Linked DNA regions of Hydrogenophilus thermoluteolus. The protein of the gene in region 1 interacts with the protein of each later gene in a pairwise test. Links are inferred from orthologs where the notes say so. Each region holds a gene or a part of one and is shown on either strand. Other genes may lie near its edges. The genes, in order: def and rplD.

What was found.
Region 2: the proteins of def (region 1) and rplD interact in binary tests that used the Escherichia coli proteins (3 or more experiments, as listed by UniProt). The link is inferred for Hydrogenophilus thermoluteolus from one-to-one orthologs.

The regions. Positions count from the first base shown.
Region 1 is NZ_AP018558.1:33,979-43,643, forward strand. The notes cover bases 2,325-5,205. They hold def (peptide deformylase), read left to right. Parts: upstream 2,325-3,453; coding sequence 3,454-3,957; downstream 3,958-5,205. Other genes in these bases: HPTL_RS00155 (LysM peptidoglycan-binding domain-containing protein), read right to left, coding at 2,325-3,403; fmt (methionyl-tRNA formyltransferase), read left to right, coding at 3,954-4,946; htpX (zinc metalloprotease HtpX), read left to right, coding at 4,936-5,205. Outside these bases: HPTL_RS00145 (DNA topoisomerase III), read right to left, coding at 1-1,074; DNA-processing protein DprA, read right to left, coding at 1,116-2,261; more of HPTL_RS00155, read right to left, coding at 2,258-2,324; more of htpX, read left to right, coding at 5,206-5,796; HPTL_RS00175 (GtrA family protein), read right to left, coding at 5,827-6,240; HPTL_RS00180 (glycosyltransferase family 39 protein), read right to left, coding at 6,253-7,950; HPTL_RS00185 (glycosyltransferase family 2 protein), read right to left, coding at 7,947-8,978; HPTL_RS00190 (ChbG/HpnK family deacetylase), read left to right, coding at 9,025-9,665. UniProt on the Escherichia coli protein: Removes the formyl group from the N-terminal Met of newly synthesized proteins. Requires at least a dipeptide for an efficient rate of reaction. N-terminal L-methionine is a prerequisite for activity but the enzyme has broad specificity at other positions.
Region 2 is NZ_AP018558.1:425,809-435,378, reverse strand. Bases 2,542-5,327 are described here. They hold rplD (50S ribosomal protein L4), read right to left. Parts: upstream 4,355-5,327; coding sequence 3,728-4,354; downstream 2,542-3,727. Other genes in these bases: rpsJ (30S ribosomal protein S10), read right to left, coding at 5,107-5,327; rplC (50S ribosomal protein L3), read right to left, coding at 4,366-5,010; rplW (50S ribosomal protein L23), read right to left, coding at 3,423-3,731; rplB (50S ribosomal protein L2), read right to left, coding at 2,593-3,420; rpsS (30S ribosomal protein S19), read right to left, coding at 2,542-2,582. In the rest of the region: rplN (50S ribosomal protein L14), read right to left, coding at 1-200; rpsQ (30S ribosomal protein S17), read right to left, coding at 323-595; rpmC (50S ribosomal protein L29), read right to left, coding at 592-786; rplP (50S ribosomal protein L16), read right to left, coding at 789-1,205; rpsC (30S ribosomal protein S3), read right to left, coding at 1,183-1,950; rplV (50S ribosomal protein L22), read right to left, coding at 1,963-2,295; more of rpsS, read right to left, coding at 2,307-2,541; more of rpsJ, read right to left, coding at 5,328-5,418; tuf (elongation factor Tu), read right to left, coding at 5,488-6,678; fusA (elongation factor G), read right to left, coding at 6,714-8,810; rpsG (30S ribosomal protein S7), read right to left, coding at 8,878-9,348; rpsL (30S ribosomal protein S12), read right to left, coding at 9,371-9,570.

The DNA.
Region 1 (9,665 bases):
GTCCGGCAGATGGGCGAGTGTCTCCCGCACCGTCGCGATCATGTCTTCGGGAAGCGCTTTCGCGTCGGTACGGGGGTAGGTCAGCACCTTGTGCCGTTCGTAGAGCGCTTGCGCAAGCGCCAGCGTCTGCCGCGCAGAAAAACCGAAGCGGCTGTTCGCTTCGCGTTGTAGGCTGGTGAGGTCGAACAAGAGCGGCGCCGACTGCTGGCTGGGTTTGCTGCGCTCCTCTACCGTAGCGGTTTGACCGCGACAGCGATCGACGATCGCCTGCGCTTCCTCCTCGCGCCACAGCCGGTAGGGCGTTGCGTCCGGGTCGTCCCCCTTTTGGAACGATTCGCGGAACCAGCGGCCGCGGTAGGTGCCGGAGGCGATCGCGAATTCGGCTTCAACCTCCCAGTAGGGGCGCGGGGTGAATGCGCGGATCGCCTTTTCTCGTTCGACCACCATCGCAAGCGTCGGGGTCTGTACCCGTCCCACCGGCGTGAGTTGGAAGCCACCCGATTTCGAGTTGAACGCCGTAAGCGCACGCGTGCCGTTGATCCCGATCAACCAGTCGCTCTCGGCACGCGAAATCGCGGCTTCCCGCAAACCGGTGAGCGCTTCGTGGTCGCGCAGTTCGGCAAAGGCGGCGCGAATCGCTTGCGGCGTCATCGACTGGAGCCACAGCCGTTTCACCGGCTTTTTGATTTTGCCGTAGGTGACGATGTAGTGAAAGATCAACTCCCCTTCCCGCCCGGCGTCGCACGCGTTGATCAAGCCCACCACGTCTTTGCGCTTCGCCAGGCGCAGGAGCAGTTTCAGCCGGTCTTCGCTCTTTTTGATCGGTTGCAGGTCGAAGTGGTCGGGCAGAACCGGAAGGTGGGCGAACGACCATTTGCCCCGCTTCGGTTCGACCCCTTCCGGTGCCTTGAGTTCGAGGAGGTGGCCAACGGCTGAGGAGAGCACGTAAAGGTCCGACTCATAGTAATCCTTTTGCCGCTGGAACCCACCGAGCGCCCGCGCGATGTCCTGGGCCACCGAGGGTTTCTCCGCGATGATGAGCCATTTGCCGTGTGGGGGTGTGGTGTCGTTCATGATGAATGGGTTTCCTGATGATGGGTTCGTTCGCGTTGGGTTTAGGAGAGGCGTTGGTAGCAGTCACCCGGGAGTTTCGCAACCCGCCCTTCGAGCTCCCATTCCAGGAGCCGGGCGCTTACTTCGCTGCTGGAAAGCCCCGTTCGCGCGACGAGCGCGTCGAACGGCACCGGGTCGAAACCCAGCGCCTGCCAGAGGGGGTCGTCCCGGTGTGTTGATTCCGGTTGCTGGGTGCGCTGCCGAGCAGACGCACCGACCCCGACTGCTTCGCCGTTGCCAGCCGCTGTGTCGGAAGGATGGGCGGTAAAGGGCAGCGGCGGGGTTTGCCATCGCCACTCTTCAAGGATATCTTCGACACACTCGACCAGTTTCGCCCCGTCCCGGATCAGGCGGTGACACCCTTTCGCCAAAGGGTTGTGGATCGAGCCGGGAATCGCGAAGACGTCGCGCCCCAGTTCCGCCGCAAGCCGCGCGGTGATGAGCGAGCCGCTATTGACCGCGGCTTCGACGACGAGCGTCCCGCGGGCGAGTGCCGCGATCAACCGGTTGCGCCGGGGGAAGTGGTGCGGCAGCGCCGGGGTGCCGAGTGGAAATTCGCTGACGATCGCGCCGTGTTGCGCGATGCGCTGCGCCAGTTGGCGATGCGCGGCGGGATAGACGCGATCGGCACCGGTGCCGATCACCGCGACGGTGCGGGCAATCGCCCCTTCGTGCGCCGCGGCGTCGATCCCCTGCGCGAGGCCACTCACCACGGTGACGCCCGCTTGCGCGAGCGCTTCGGCGAACGCGCGCGCGGTGGCTTTGCCCGCTGCGGTGGCCCGCCGGGCGCCGACGATCGCGAGCGCGTCGCCGTTCAGCAACGCCGGGTTGCCGACAACAAAGAGGACGAGCGGCGGGTCAGCCAGATCGAGGAGCGTTTTCGGGTACCCGGGCGAGGTGAGGGTGAGCAAATGGTGGTTGGGTTGCGCCAGCCACGCGAGCGCCGCGTCAAGGAGCGCTTCCGCGGGCGGCGTTGCAAGCGCTGCCGCAATCGCTTCGCCCAGTTCGGCGGCTACCCGCGAACGCGGCTGCGCGAGCACCTCTTCCGGTAACCCGTAGCGCGCCAGCAGCAGTCGCAGGTTTGCCGCGGTGAGCTTGGGGTTGAGCGTGAGGGTGAGCCAGGCACGGGCTTCTTCGAGCGACGTCATGGCGCGCGCGCGCGGTCTCCCAAACGGACGGAATCGGTGGTTTCGAGCACCAGCGCGTAGGCTAAGTGCGGGAAGGTGCGAAAGACCATCGCAACGCCGTACCGTTTAGGGGGTAACGGCACCGGTTGCTTCGTTTCGGGGTCGGTAATCGCACCCCGGTCACGCCAGAGCGCAACGACATGGCCGCGTTCGAGCCCTTCGTTTTCACCGGCATCGAGCAAGACGACCTCGTACGCGCCGCTTTCCGGCGCCTCACGCCAAAAACGGACCACTTCGGCGTCGAGGTCGGGGTCCGGCGCGTGCGGGACGAAATTGGTCAGCGGCTCGGGTTCGGGAACGAGCACGCGGTCCCCCGCACGAATCTCTGCGACCGTTTTGGTGAGCGTGAGCACGGCACCTTGGCGGGGATCGTCACCGAACGCGACTTCGGCTTCACCCAAATAGCGCGCCTCGAAGCCGAGCAGGGTCTTGCCGTCGCGCCGGGTGATCGGCTCAGCGGGGCGAAAGAGTTGCACGCGGCGCGCCCCATCGGGAACCCCGACGGCGAACGCCCGGTCGAAGAGTCCCGCGAGCGTCCGTCCCTCTTCGAAACCGATTACGCGCCCGGCCTTTTCGAGTTCGCGTTGTGTCACGACCAAGGGACGAGTGAGGAAGGGATTGACCGCAGCGAGCGGAAGCGTCGGGATCGCGGCTTCGAGCGGCGCGTGACGAAGCGACGGGAAACGCTTTTCATAAAGCAGCGGCTGCGCGATGTGCAGGCGCAATTGCCTGCGGTCGAGCAACAATTTTTGGCCCGGATAGATGAGATGGGGATTGGCGATCGCTTCCCGATTCATGCCCCAGAGTGTCGGCCATTGCCAAGGATCGTCGAGGTAGCGGCGGGCGATTCCCCACAGCGTGTCGCCACGCTGGACGGTATAGAGCTCCGGCGCGTCGGCGCGCAGTGTGAGGGGCGGTGTGGCAGGGCGCTCATGATGCTGTTGGACTGCGGGCGCGGCTGTAGGGGCGGCTACGGGGCGCGCGCCTGCCTCCCCCGTCTGCGCGCGCACGAACGCGGGTGGCGCTACCAGCGCCAATGCGGTGACCAACTGCGCGTAACGCTTTATAATGCCAACCATTCCTGTCCTTTGCGCCCGTTTCATCGCGCTCATTCTAAAACAATTTTTTCTTGAGGCAATAGGAAGACCCAACGATGGCTCTGCTACCGATCCTCCATTACCCCGATCCCCGCTTGCACCGCAAAGCGGAAGCGGTGGAGCATGTTACGCCGGAGATCCGGCAACTGGCAGCCGATATGGCCGAAACGATGTACGAAGCGAACGGCATCGGCCTTGCGGCAACTCAGGTCAATGTCCTCAAACGGGTGATCGTCGTCGATGTCAGCGAAACGCGCGATCAGCTGCAGACTTTCATCAACCCGGAGATCGTTGCGAAAGACGGCGAAGTGGTCAGCGAAGAGGGGTGCCTTTCGGTCCCGGGTATCTACGACAAAGTGAAGCGTGCCGAGCGGGTCACCGTGCGGGCGCTCACGCTCGACGGCGAGACGGTCGAATTCGACGCCGAAGGGCTGCTCGCGGTCTGCATCCAGCACGAGATCGACCACCTCGACGGCAAAGTGTTCGTCGATTACCTCTCTCCGCTCAAGCAGTCGCGGATCAAAGCGAAGCTCGCCAAGCGCGCTCGGATCACGGCATGACGCGGGATTCCGGTGCCCGAATCGAGCGGGTGGCATTTGCCGGGACGCCCGAATTCGCGGCGCGCGCGTTGCACGCGATCGTCGCAGCCGGGTATGCGGTACCGCTCGTGCTTACCCAGCCCGACCGACCTGCCGGACGGGGGATGAAGCCGACGGCGAGTCCGGTGAAACGGATCGCGCAGGAAGCGGGGGTGCCGGTTTGGCAGCCCGTGACCCTCAAAACGCCGCAAGCGTGGGGGGCGCTCGTTGCCGAACCGCCCCCCGACGTCTTGGTGGTGGCAGCCTACGGGTTGATTCTGCCGCGGGCAGTACTGGAATGGCCGCGGTATGGCGCAGTGAATTTGCACGCGTCGTTGCTGCCGCGTTGGCGTGGGGCGGCGCCGATCCAGCGTGCGATCGAAGCAGGCGACGCCGTGACCGGCATCACGGTGATGCAGATGGACGAGGGGCTCGATACCGGCCCGATGATCGCACGGTACGAACTGGCGATCGCACCAGATGAGACCGGCGGGTCGTTGCACGACAAACTGGCCGTACTTGCGGCACAGGCGATCCTCGACGTCTTACCCGATTTGCCGCAGCGTCTGGCCGCGGCAGAGCCGCAGCCCGATGTAGGCGTGACCTACGCCCACAAAATCGATCCCGCCGAACGGCAACTCGATTGGCAACAACCTGCCCCGCTTCTCGAACGCAAAATCCGCGCATTCGATCCCTACCCGGGGACGCAGACGCGCTGGCGGGGACAGCCGCTCAAGGTGTGGCGCGCAGTGGTGGCGCCTGACGCGGCGGAGGTTTCCCCTGGAACGGTGGTGGCGGTCGATCCGGCGCGTGGGGTTCGGGTCGCGTGCGGCGAAGGGAGCTTGTGGCTTACCGAGCTGCAGCGTGCGGGCGGCAAACGGCTGCCCGCAACGGAATTTTTGCGCGGTGCGGCGGTCGAAGCGGGCGAAAAGCTCGGAATGGGTGATGAGGAGGATGACGATGTTCGGTAACTGGTTGAAGACCGGATTGTTGATGGCGGCGATCGTCGCGCTCTTCGGCGTGGTGGGCGCGGTGATCGGCGGGCAGCAAGGGATGCTCATTGCGCTTCTTTTCGGCGGGCTCACCAACCTCTGGGCCTACTGGTTTTCCGACAAAATGGTCCTTTCGATGTACCACGCGCAGGAGGTGGACGAGCTCACCTCTCCCTACCTCTTCCGCATGGTGCGGGAATTGGCGCAGCGCGCCGGGATTCCGATGCCGAAGGTCTATATCATCCCGGAAGCGCAACCCAACGCGTTTGCCACCGGGCGCAACCCTGAGCACGCGGCCGTTGCGGTCACGACCGGTATTCTCGAACTGCTGAACGAACGGGAGCTGCGCGGGGTGCTCGCGCACGAGCTGGCGCACATCAAGAACCGCGACATCCTCATCTCGACGATGAGTGCCACCGTGGCCGGTGCGATCTCGGCGCTCGCGAACTTCGGGATGTTCTTTGGCGGCCGTGACGAAAACGGCCAGCCGACGAACCCGATCCTGCTGCTCTTGGTCGTGCTGCTGGCGCCGATTGCAGCGATGATCATCCAGATGGCGATTTCGCGTACCCGGGAATTTGGCGCCGACGCCGGTGGTGCGGCGATCAGCGGCGATCCGTTGGCGTTGGCGTCGGCCTTGGCGAAGATCGAAGCGTACGTACAGGGCATTCCGCTACCCACGGCGGAGATGCACCCGGAAACGGCGCAGATGATGATCGCGAACCCGTTGCGTGGCGGTGGCGTGATGCGGCTCTTTGCGACCCACCCCTCGACCGAGGAGCGGATCGCGCGGCTCCAAGCGATCGCACGGCAGATGGGGCAGGTCTGAAGCAGGTGGAAAAGGGGCAAATGGAGACCGTCAGCGACGAAAAGTCCAGAGGCGGTTGGCCGCGTAGTGCCAGAAGAAGAGGGTTGCGGTCACTGCAACCTGTGCGGCGAGGTAGGGAAAGTGGGCAACCGCCGTCGCGAGAAAGATCAACCCGGTGTTGAGGCCCCACCCGCTTGCGGCAACCAGCAGAAACTTAATCAGCGCTTCGCGGTGGCGGCTCTGGGTTTCGGGAAAGGCCCAACGCCGCGCCAACAGGTAATTGACGAGCGCGCCAACGACAAACCCGACAGCGGTGCCCTCGGTCGGCGTGCGGTGCGCCCATTCGACCAGCGTGATCAATACCGCGTAGTGAGCCGCGGTGCCAAACAGACTGGCGAAGGCGAAGTGGGTGATGCGTTTCAGGTTCGGGGGTAAGCTGTGCATCATCGAAACCGTTCGTGTCACCCGAAGCATCGCTTATGGGATTGGCGTGGTGAAGGGGCGGTCTTGACGCACCGCTTTGAGGACCGCCAGGGTTACGCCGCGGCGGTCGACCGTCGCGATCGTTTTGCCGTCGAGCACATAGTGGCAGTTGTCGTGGGTGGTGGAGAGAAAGAGGTCAGCGTCGTCCCAATCATCGACGATCACCACGTTTGGCGGTAACCACGGTTCGATCTGAAACCCTTCGCCGCAATAGGCGAGGTTGGCGACCGTACCGGGAGGTTGCTGGGCCAGCCAAGCTTCGATCGCTGGGATCAAGGCGCGCGTGGCGTCACTCCAGTAGTCGGTTTCCCATGCAATTTCAGCCTTTTCGAGGCCGCCAGCAAGGGTGTTGTAATAGACGTGTTCGTAAGGGTGGAGGGTGGCATTCACCCAGGCGACCCAGAAGAGGTTCGCGCACCCCACAAGCGCTACGCCAGCCATTAGAACGCGGCGAGAACCGTGGGCCTTGCCAAGCGCTTCGCTTAGCGCAGCCCACCCGGCGGCCGAAAGGACCAGCAGCCAAGGAACGAGGAAGAGGAAATGGCGGATACCGTTGTAGAGCGGCGGACGTGTGGCGATAACATAGGCGAGTACGAAACACGCCGCAAAGACCACGACCCGCATGCGCGCTCGCCGTTTTACTGCGAATCGGCTTAGGTTTTTGCAACCGTAAACGCCAAAAAACCAAAGAAGCAAGCCAAGCAATACGCCTTCAGGCAGACGGACCAGCAAGTAGCGAAGCAGGTAAAAGCGGCTGACTTGGCTATTGAGTAGGCGCTCCCCGTCTTCCCAGGTATAGATATCGAACGCGAAATGGGAGAATTTGGTGAGCGCCAGCCAGAGGTGGTCCCAGCCCATGACGCTCCACGGCCAGGCAAACGCGGTAATCGCCAGCGCAACCGCACACCCGGGGAGCAGCGACCCGAGCCAGTCAGGGATCCGGTGTGCGAGTGTTCGCAGCCTCGTGCCCCACGGCGGGTTGTCGCTGAAAAACCCATCGGCTGGCGGGGTTTCGGCGCAGGGGCGTGGCCAGAGGGTGTTGATCACGAGCCCGGCAGCGAGAAAGAAGGGGATGAGCACGGCGCCGACGCGGATGCCGAGGGCGATCCCCGTGGCGAACCCCCAGAGGAGCACGTGGCGGAGCGCCAGTCGCTCCGGGTGGTCCGCCAGACGTACGGTGTAGTAGAGCGCCCAGACCATCGCCGCAGCAAACGGAATATCCTTGGTGTGGGTGAAGATCGCGCCCCAGAACGGTCCGGTTAGCAGGGTAAGCGCAAGGGCGATCACTTCGCCCGTTTTGCCGGCAACGAGCCGAGCCAGCCGCGCCGTGCCCCAGAGCGCCAGGAGGCCAAAGGTTGCGGTGAGGAGGTGGCGCCACGGCCACCATTCCCAGCCGAACGCGCGTGTTCCCGCCGCAGCGATGAGGTCGAAGAGCCCGCCGTAGAGATAGAGATTGCTGAACGAGAGGAAGGTCTTGTCGGTGGTGCCCGAAAGCCAGAAATCCCAGAGGAGCTCGCCGTAGGTGTGCTGTACCCATTCGTCGTTGCTGGGGGTATGGCGGTTGTAGCCTTCGACGACGAAGGCGAGCGCCACCACCCAGAGCACAACGCGCGCGATCCGAATGGGTGAGAAGTGGTCGAGCTGTAAGCGCGCTCCCCCGCGCCCCAAGGCGTTACTCAGCGCGCCCATCATCTGGGTTCAGGTTGTTCCGGCTGCGCCGCAAAGCCGGCGCTGGGTGCGACGCCCGGGTCGGGGAGATTCGCGACTTCGCCCACCAGATAGAGCGGGCGCCGTTTCACTTCTTCGAAGACGCGTCCCAGATACTCACCCAGGACACCGAGGCTGATCAGTTGCACCCCGGAGAGAAAGAGGATCGCCACCATGATCGAGGCGTATCCCGGAACGTCGCGCCCGAAGACGAGGGTACGAACGATGAGGTAGAGCCCGTAGCTTCCCGAGAGTAGGGCAACAAACGCGCCGATGCTCGACCAGATGTGCAGCGGCAGCGTGGTGAAAGAGACGAGGCCGTCGATCGCGTACCGCCACAGTTTGCGCAGCGACCACGCGGAACGGCCTGCGTGGCGCGCTGCAGGTCGAAACGGGAGCGTCTGGTGGGTGAAACCAACCCAGTTCGCCAACCCTTTGAGGAAACGTTTGCGCTCCGGAAGCGCGTTAAGGGCTGCGACCACCCGACGGTCGAGCAGCCGGAAATCGCCGCCGCCGGGGGTGAGCGCGACCTCGGAGATCGCTTGATAGAGGCGGTAGAAGAGTCGTGTGAGCGAGCGGCGCCACAGCGGGTCGGTCTCCCGGTCGGTGCGTACCGCGGTGACGACCTGAGCTCCTTGTTGCCACAGTGCGACCATCTGCGGGATCAATTCCGGGGGGTGTTGCAGGTCGGCGTCGAGGATCACGACCGCCTGACCGCGCGCGGCATGCAGTCCGGCGGCCATCGCCGCCTCTTTGCCGAAATTGCGTGCAAAACGGATCCCTTTGACGCGGCGATCGCGCGCGGTGAGACCGACGATTCCCTGCCAACTGGCGTCGCGACTCCCGTCGTCGACCAAAAGGATCTCCCAGCGATCCGGTTCGGGTTCCTGTGACGCTGCGTTTTCAAGTAGAGCGACAGCTGCGTCGAGCGCGGCGCTCAGGCGTTCATAGAGAAGCGGTAGGCCGTCTGCTTCGTTGTAAACAGGGACGATGGCAGAGAGAAGCGGTGTCATCTTACGGTAGACTCAGCACACGAACAAAGAGGGGTTTGCCCAGCCTATGACCCAAAAAAAGGAAAAAGTTCGCAACGGGGAAACGCGCGCTTCCGGTCGTCCGATCGTGCTCTGTGCCGACGATTTCGGGCTGGCCCCAGGCGTGAACGATGCGATTATAGAACTGATTGCCCAGGGAACGATTACCGCGACGAGCGTGATGCCGGGTCAGCCCTTTTGGCCTACTGGCGCATTGGTGCTGCGTACGGTGGCAGCGGGCCGAGCCGCGGTGGGTTGGCACGTGACCCTCACCGAACAGCAGCCGGCATTTACGCACGGACGGTTGGTCCGTTTCGGTCGGTTGCCGCCCCTCAAGGCGCTTCTTGCCCGTGCCTGGACGCGTACGCTGCCGCTTGCCGCGGTTCGGGATGAACTTACCGCGCAACTCGATGCGTTCGAGGATCGGTGGGGCGCGCCGCCCGCGTTCGTCGATGGTCATCAACACGTCCATCTGTTACCGGGGGTGCGGGAGGTGTTGCTGGAACTCTTGCTCGAGCGCTATTCCCCCACCACCTTTTGGGCACGCGACACGGTGGAACCGATCGCTGCGATCCGCGCGCGTGGGGTGGGGGTGGGGAAAGCGGCCTTTTTGTCGCGCTTGGGGCGGCGGTGGCGCACGCTTCTCGACCACCACGGCATTGCGCGCAA
Region 2 (9,570 bases), 390 kb from region 1 along the record:
TTTGCCGTGCGCACGACCACAGCGTTATACACGTCGCCTTTTTTCACACGACCACGTGGCGCCGCGTCTTTGACCGAGACTTTGATAATGTCGCCCACGTTGGCATAGCGGCGCTTCGAACCACCCAAAACCTTGATGCACATCACCTTGCGCGCGCCACTGTTGTCGGCGACCTCGAGAAGGGTCTGCATTTGAATCATCTTTGACTCCAACTTATACCGCAATGCGGACAGTATTGGACTGGGAACAAGACGCCCCGCTCACGCGGGGCGCACAACCAGAATCATCAATTATACTGTCGCTGCGGAATTTTGCCAAGACCTTACACCAAACCCGCTTTCGTGACGATTCGCGAAACAACCCAACTCTTGGTTTTGGAGATTGGGCGCGATTCGACGATTTCGACGACATCGTTCAGCGCCACGTTGGGATCTTCACAATGGGCGTGAAACTTGCGCGATTTGGTCACATATTTGCCATAGAGCGGGTGCGCTTCACGGCGTTCGACCAACACCGTCACCGTCTTCTGCCTGGCCGTGGAAATCACCTTCCCTTGCAACCGGCGACGGTTTTTTTCCCCTTGATTCCCGGTCATGTCCGTACCCCTTTCTCTGCCAGCACGGTTTTGACGCGCGCGATATCCCGTTTCACTGCGCGCATCTGCGCCGTATTGCTGAGCTGCTGTGTTGCAAGCTGCATCCGCAAAGAGAATTGCGCTTTACGCAACGACAGCAACTCCTCTTTCAATTCGGCTACCGATTTCTCTCTCAAATCCTTTGCTTTCATGTTTAGCTCCCCAACCGTCGGGTTACGACGATCGTCCGGAACGGCAACTTCGCTGCGGCAAGGCGAAACGCTTCACGCGCCAACTCTTCACTGACCCCGGCCATCTCATAGAGGACTTTGCCCGGTTGGATCTCCGCAACCCAATACTCGGGGTTCCCTTTACCGCTACCCATCCGAACCTCTGCCGGTTTTTGCGTGATTGGCTTGTCCGGAAAGACTCGGATCCAGATGCGACCACCCCGTTTGATGTGGCGGGTCATCGCGCGACGTGCCGCTTCGATCTGACGTGCCGTAAGGCGACCACGCCCAACGGCTTTCAAACCGAACTCTCCGAACGAGACCTCGGTCCCGCGCGTAGCGATCCCTTTGTTGCGCCCTTTCTGGACCTTACGATACTTAGTTCGTTTCGGTTGCAGCATGGTTCACTCCCGATTTTGCCGACGCGCGGCCAGCCCGAGCACGACGCGTGTTTTCCCGTGTAGCACGGCGCGATTTGCGCGGTTCTTCAGAGGACGCCGCAACGGGCGACTGGTTACGATTGAGCACGTCCCCTTTGTAAATCCATACCTTGACGCCAATCACCCCATAGGTGGTACGCGCTTCCGCAAATCCGTAATCGATGTCGGCGCGCAACGTGTGCAGCGGCACACGACCCTCGCGATACCATTCCGAACGGGCAATCTCCGCCCCGTTCAGTCGCCCCGAGGTCATCACCTTGATCCCCTTGGCGCCCAAGCGCATCGCGCTTTGCATCGCGCGCTTCATCGCTCGGCGGAACTGGATCCTCTTTTCGAGCTGATTGGCGATCGACTCGGCGACCAATTGCGCGTCGAGTTCCGGCTTGCGCACCTCTTCGATCGAGACCTGGGCAGGAATACCCAAGCGTTCGGAAACCTCTTGACGCAGCTTTTCGATGTCCTCGCCTTTCTTGCCGATCACAACCCCTGGGCGAGCGGTATGAATCGTGATTTTTGCCGCTTTGGCCGGGCGCTCGATCACGATCCGGCTCACTGCCGCATGCTTGAGACGCTCTTTGAGATAGCGGCGCAGCGCGACGTCGGCTTGGAGCGTCGGTGCAAACGCTTTACTCGGCGCATACCAACGCGAGACCCAATCGCGCGTGACCGCGAGGCGAAAGCCGGTTGGATGAATCTTCTGTCCCATCGATGCTTCTCCTTACTCGCCCACGGTCACATAGATATGCGACGTCGGCTTCAAGATCCGAGTCCCGCGCCCTTTGGCGCGCGCAGCGAAGCGCTTCAACACAAAGCCTTTCTCGACGTGGATGCGGACCACTTTGAGGGCGTCGATGTCGGCGCCATCGTTGTGCTCGGCGTTGGCAATCGCCGAAAGCAACGCTTTTTTGATGATCTTCGCCCCTTTCTGAGGCATGAACTCGAGGATGTTGAGCGCCTCGGCAACGGGCTTGCCGCGAATCACGTCGGCAACCAGGCGGCCTTTTTGTGGCGAAAGGCGCACGCCGCGAATCACTGCTCGTGTGGTTTTCATCGCTTCGCTCCTTACCGTTTCGCCTTCTTACCGGCTGCGTGCCCTTTGAAGGTACGGGTGAAGGAGAATTCACCCAACTTGTGGCCGACCATCGCTTCGGTGACGAAAACCGGAACGTGTTGCCGACCGTTATGCACCGCAAAGGTCAACCCGATGAATTCCGGCAGGATCGTCGAGCGACGCGACCAGGTTTTGATCGGCCGCTTGTCGCTTTTCGCGCGCGCCGCCTCGACCTTTTTGAGGAGGTGGGCGTCGACGAAAGGCCCTTTCTTCACTGAACGTGCCATTGCTTACCCCTTACCGTTTATGACGGCTTTGAATGATCATGCCGTCCGTACGCTTGTTCTTACGCGTCCGATACCCTTTGGTCTGCCAACCCCATGGGCTGACGGGAGGCCCACCCGTACCCGTACGGCCTTCACCACCACCATGCGGGTGATCGATCGGGTTCATCGCAACACCACGGACGGTCGGACGGATCCCGCGCCAGCGCGAGGCCCCGGCTTTGCCCAGTTTCTCCAGGTTGTGCTCACTGTTGGAGACCTCGCCGATCGTGGCACGGCACTCCATCGGGACGCGACGCACTTCACCGGAACGGAGGCGGATCTGAGCATAGCCACCGTCGCGACCGACCAGCATCGCGGAAGCGCCCGCAGCGCGGGCCAACTGCCCACCCTTACCGGGCTGAAGTTCGATGTTGTGAATCGTGGTCCCAACTGGGATCGAACGCAACGGGAGCGCATTTCCGACACGAATCGGGGCCTGCGGGCCACTTTCGACCACCATCCCCGCTTCGAGTCCCTTGGGGGCGAGAATGTAGCGACGTTCGCCGTCGGTGTAACAAATCAGTGCAATGTGCGCCGTACGGTTGGGATCGTATTCGATCCGTTCGACTTTGGCAGGAATGCCGTCTTTATTGCGACGGAAATCGATGATCCGATAATGGCGTTTGTGACCACCCCCTTTGTGCCGGGTGGTGATGCGACCGACATTGTTGCGGCCCGCTTTGCGTGTTTGTGCTTCGACGAGCGGTGCGTACGGCTCACCTTTGTGCAGATGCGGATGGACCACTTTGACGACGTGGCGCCGACCCGGAGAGGTTGGTTTCAGCTTGACGATCGGCATGATTACGCACTCCCACCCATGACGAAATCGAGCTCTTGACCGGGCTCGAGCGTCACGTAAGCCTTACGAACATTGGCGCGGCGACCAGCAAAACGGCCGAAACGCTTCACCTTGCCTTTCACATTGACGACGCGCACCCCTTGCACCCGAACGTTGAAGAGGCCTTCCACAGCCGCTTTGATTTCGTGCTTTTCTGCATCAGGCGCTACCCGAAAGACGACGGTATTGCGCGTCTCAGCCAGCATCGTCGATTTTTCGGAAATCACCGGTGCCAGCAGTACCTGATAATGGCGTTCCTTGAGCGCACTCATTGCCACATCTCCTGGAATTTTTCGAGGGCGCCCTTGGTCACCAACACCAAGTCGAAATGAACCAGCGCGACCGGATCGACCTCGTGCGCTTCCAGCGCCAACACGTTCTTCAAATTACGGCTACCCAACAGCAGGTTTTCGCTGAGCTGTTCGGTGACAAGGAGGACATTGCGATCATAGACCCCCATCGCCCTGAGCTTTTCGACGACCAGCTTGGTCTTCGGAGCCGAGACATCGAAACCATCGACAACCGCAAGCCGCCCCTGGCGCGCCAATTCCGACAAAATCGACGCCATCGCAGCGCGGTACATCTTCCGGTTGACTTTATGAGAAAAATTTTCGTCCGGAGTACTCGGGAAAACCTTCCCACCTCCACGCCACAACGGGCTCGAGGTCATCCCGGCACGCGCACGGCCGGTACCCTTTTGCCGCCAGGGCTTGCGTGTGGAGTGTTTCACTTGCGAACGGTCTTTTTGCGCCCGCGTGCCCCGACGCGCATTGGCCATGTACGCCACCACGACCTGATGGACGAGCGGCTCGTTGAATTCGCGACCAAAAAGCTGGTCCGAGACGGTCACTGCGCCTGCCTCTTGACCATTCGTATCGAGTAGTTTCAATTCCATCGTCGCCTCGCTTAGCCTTTGGCCTTCACTGCGGGACGAACGATCACCTCGCGACCTTTCGCGCCAGGGACCGCCCCCTTGACCCAGATGAGTTGACGCTCGGCATCGACCCGCACCACTTCCAGGTTTTGCACCGTGACGGTTTCGTCACCCAGATGCCCCGCCATCCGCTTACCCGGGAAGACGCGACCCGGGTCTTGCGCCATACCGATCGAACCCGGTGCATTGGTGGTAATCGAGTTGCCGTGCGACGCGCGGTTCGAACTGAAGTTGTGTCGCTTGATCGCACCTGCAAACCCTTTCCCGATCGAGCGGCCGGTAACATCGACCTTTTGCCCGACCTGGAAGCGTTCGACCGAAAGGGTGTCACCGGGCTTGAACTGCTCGAGTTCAGCCGGGTCGACACGAAATTCGCGGAGTACCTTAGCCGGAGTGACACCCGCCTTGGCAAAATGACCTGCGAGCGGTTTCGTGACCCGAATGGGGCGACGCTCCCCGAAACCCACTTGCACGGCTGCATAGCCGTCGGTTTCGGGAGACTTGATCTGAACAACGCGATTGCCGGCAGCCGCCAATACCGTTACGGGAATACTCTGCCCGTCCTCGGTAAAAATGCGGGTCATGCCGACCTTGCGTGCAACAAGGCCAAGACTCATTTTTATCTCCTATTCCGGTTACGATTGACCGGAGGTTACCAAAACACAAAAGCTGCGTCGGATGAACGCAGCATTGTAGCACAAAAATGGTTATGCTTAGAGCAATTTGATATCGACGTCAACCCCGGCAGGAAGGTCGAGCTTCGAAAGCGCGTCGACGGTCTTGTCCGTTGGGTCTACGATATCGAGCAAGCGATGGTGGGTACGAATCTCGAACTGATCCATCGACTTTTTATTGACGTGCGGAGAGCGCAACACGTTGTAGCGTTCGATTTTGGTTGGCAGCGGAACGGGACCACGAACGACCGCGCCCGTGCGCTTGACCGCATCGACGATTTGCGCCGCGGAAAGGTCGATCAACCGGTAATCGAACGCCTTGAGGCGAATCCGGATCTTTTGCGTTTTCATCTCGATATCCTCAAAGAACAAAAGAAAGGCCCTCGCAGATGCGAGGGCACGAATCATATCACAAATCGATCACTCGATGATTTTGGAGACGACGCCGGCACCCACGGTACGGCCGCCTTCGCGGATCGCAAAGCGCAGACCTTCTTCCATCGCGATCGGTGCAATGAGTTTCACCGTGAGTTTGACGTTGTCACCCGGCATCACCATTTCCACCCCTTCCGGCAGTTCGATCGACCCCGTGACGTCGGTGGTACGGAAGTAGAACTGCGGACGGTAGTTGGAGAAGAACGGGGTGTGACGGCCCCCTTCTTCTTTGGTGAGCACGTACACTTCGCATTCGAAGTGGGTGTGCGGGGTGATGGTGCCCGGTTTGGCGAGCACTTGACCCCGTTCGACTTCTTCGCGTTTGGTTCCGCGCAGCAGCACCCCGACGTTGTCACCCGCACGCCCTTCGTCGAGCAGTTTGCGGAACATTTCGACGCCCGTGACGGTGGTCTTTTGCGTCGGACGCAGGCCGACGATTTCGACTTCGTCGCCGACTTTGACGGTGCCGCGTTCGACACGGCCGGTCACGACGGTTCCGCGACCCGAGATCGAGAAGACGTCTTCGATCGGGAGCAGGAACGGTTTGTCGATGTCGCGCTCCGGCGTCGGGATGTAGCTGTCGAGCGTCTCAGCCAGTTTGAGGATCGCCGGCTCGCCGATTTCGCTCTGGTCGCCTTCGAGCGCTTTGAGCGCCGAGCCTTTGATGATCGGGGTGTCGTCACCCGGAAAGCCGTACTGATTGAGCAGGTCCCGAACTTCCATTTCGACGAGTTCGAGAAGTTCCGGGTCGTCCACCATGTCGCATTTGTTGAGGAAGACGATGATGTAGGGTACACCGACCTGACGCGCCAACAGGATGTGTTCGCGCGTTTGCGGCATCGGGCCGTCAGCAGCCGAGACCACGAGAATCGCGCCGTCCATCTGCGCCGCACCCGTGATCATGTTCTTGACGTAGTCGGCGTGCCCCGGGCAGTCGACGTGCGCGTAGTGACGGTTCGCGGTTTCGTATTCGACGTGCGCGGTGTTGATCGTGATCCCACGCGCTTTTTCTTCCGGCGCCGCGTCGATGTCGTCGTATTTCTTCGCTTCACCACCAAAGTGCTTCGCCAGCACCGTGGTGATCGCCGCCGTCAGCGTCGTCTTGCCGTGGTCCACGTGCCCAATCGTCCCCACATTGACGTGCGGCTTCGTCCGCTCGAATTTTGCCTTGGCCATTTCGTTTCACTCCTTCAAAAGATGGTCACCATCGATCATTTGCGCGCATTGATCACCGCTTCGGCAACGTTACGCGGTGCTTCAGCGTAATGCTTGAACTCCATCGAGTAGGTAGCACGACCTTGGGTGAGCGACCGCAGTTGCGTTGCGTAGCCGAACATTTCGGCAAGCGGCACCTCGGCGCGGATCACCTTCATCCCACCCGGCAAATCGTCCATCCCTTGGACGATGCCCCGGCGTGCCGAAAGGTCACCCATCACGTTACCCATGAACTCTTCCGGTGTTTCGACTTCGACCGCCATCATCGGCTCGAGCAACACCGGATCGGCCTTCTTCATCGCCTCTTTGAATGCGATGGACGCTGCCATCCGGAACGCGTTTTCGTTCGAGTCCACCTCGTGGTACGAACCGTCGAAGAGGGTCACTTTGAAGTCGACGACCGGGTACCCCGCAAGTACGCCCGATTGCATCGCCTCCTGGATCCCTTTGTCGACCGCCGGGATGTATTCACGCGGCACCACACCGCCTTTGATCGCGTCGATGAATTCGTACCCTTTGCCGGGTTCGTTCGGTTCGAGGCGAATCCAGACGTGACCGTACTGACCGCGCCCACCGGTCTGCTTGACGAATTTGCCCTCTTGCTCGACCGTCTTGCGAATCGCTTCACGATACGCTACTTGCGGCGCACCGACGTTCGCTTCGACGTTGAACTCACGGCGCATCCGGTCGACGATGATCTCGAGGTGGAGCTCGCCCATCCCGGAGATGATCGTCTGCCCCGACTCTTCATCGGTACGCACTCGGAACGACGGGTCTTCCATCGCAAGGCGCTGCAGTGCGATCCCCATTTTTTCTTGGTCGGCCTTCGATTTGGGTTCGACCGCGACGTGAATCACCGGCTCAGGGAACTGCATCGATTCCAGCTTGATCGGCGCGGCCGGATCGCACAGGGTTTCCCCAGTGATCACCTCTTTGAGCCCGACTGCGGCCGCAATGTCGCCCGCACGCACCTCTTTGATCTCATTTCGGTTGTTCGCGTGCATTTGCAAGAGGCGACCGATGCGCTCTTTTTTGTTTTTGTTCGAGTTGAGGACCGTATCGCCGGAGCTCAAAACCCCCGAATAGACGCGCAAGAAGGTGAGCTGCCCGACGTAGGGGTCGGTCATCAATTTGAACGCGAGCGCACAGAATTTCTCATCGTCACTGGCGCGACGCTCAGCCGGATTGCCGTCCAGGTCGGTCCCTTGCACCGGCGGGATATCCACCGGAGAGGGGAGAAATTCGACCACGGCGTCGAGCATGCGCTGAACGCCTTTGTTCTTGAACGCAGAGCCGCAGAGCATCGGTTGGATTTCGCACGCAATGGTCCGCTGACGCAACCCAGCGACGATCTGCTCCTCACTCAGCGTCCCGTTTTCGAGGTACGCGTTCATCAACTCTTCGTTCGCTTCGGCGGCGGCTTCGATCATCTTTTCCCGCCACTCTTCGGCTTGGTCGCGCAACTCAGCTGGGATATCGTAATACTCGAACTTCGTCCCTTGCGACGCCTCATCCCAGTGAATTGCTTTCATCTTGATGAGGTCGACGACCCCGACGAAGTTCTCTTCGGCACCGATCGGAATGACGATAGGTATCGGGTTGGCTTTGAGCCGCTCCCGCATCTGCTCATAGACACGGAAGAAGTTGGCTCCTTGCCGGTCCATCTTGTTGACGAACGCGAGACGAGGCACACGGTATTTTTCCGCCTGCCGCCATACCGTTTCCGACTGCGGCTGCACGCCACCGACCGCACAGTAAACCATACACGCACCGTCGAGCACGCGCATCGAGCGCTCGACTTCGATCGTGAAATCGACGTGCCCCGGGGTATCGATGATGTTGAACCGGTATTCCGGGAATTGCATGTCCATCCCGCGCCAGAAGCAGGTCGTTGCCGCCGAGGTGATCGTGATCCCGCGCTCTTGTTCCTGCTCCATCCAGTCCATCGTTGCAGCACCGTCGTGAACCTCACCGATCTTGTGGTTCACGCCGGTATAAAAGAGAATTCGCTCGGTCGTCGTGGTTTTCCCGGCGTCGATGTGCGCCGAGATCCCGATATTCCGGTAGCGTTCGATGGGCGTTTTCCGTGCCACGGTTCTATCCTTTGAACGAACAACAACTCAAGCCCTCACCCGAGGGCTTACGTAATCTTATCGACAATCAGAAGCGGAAATGGGCAAACGCCTTGTTGGCCTCGGCCATACGATGCACTTCGTCGCGCTTCTTCATCGCGCCGCCGCGCCCTTCCGCCGCTTCCATCAATTCGGCCGCCAAACGCTGCGCCATCGTCTTTTCCGACCGCTTGCGCGCCGCTTCCCGCAACCAACGCATCGACAATGCCAGCTGGCGCGACGGGCGCACTTCGACCGGAACTTGATAGTTCGCCCCGCCAACCCGGCGCGACTTCACTTCGACAAGCGGCTTGGCGTTTTCGATCGCCGCCGAAAAGACTTCGAGCGGATCTTTGTTGGTCTTGCTGGCGATGATCTCGAAAGCGCCATAGACGATACGCTCGGCCACCGACTTCTTGCCGGAGACCATGATCACATTGACGAACTTCGAGACATTGACGTTGCCGAACTTCGGATCCGGCAAAATCTCACGCTTGGGTACTTCGCGACGACGCGGCATATCCGTTTCCCTTCAAAAATGGTTATTTCTTGCCCGCAGCGGCGCCCGGCTTCGGACGCTTCGCCCCGTACTTGGAACGCCCTTGCTTACGGTCCTTGACCCCTTGCAAGTCGAGCGAACCGCGCACGATGTGGTAACGCACACCCGGCAGGTCTTTCACCCGGCCGCCACGAATCAGCACCACCGAGTGTTCTTGCAGATTGTGCCCTTCGCCGCCGATGT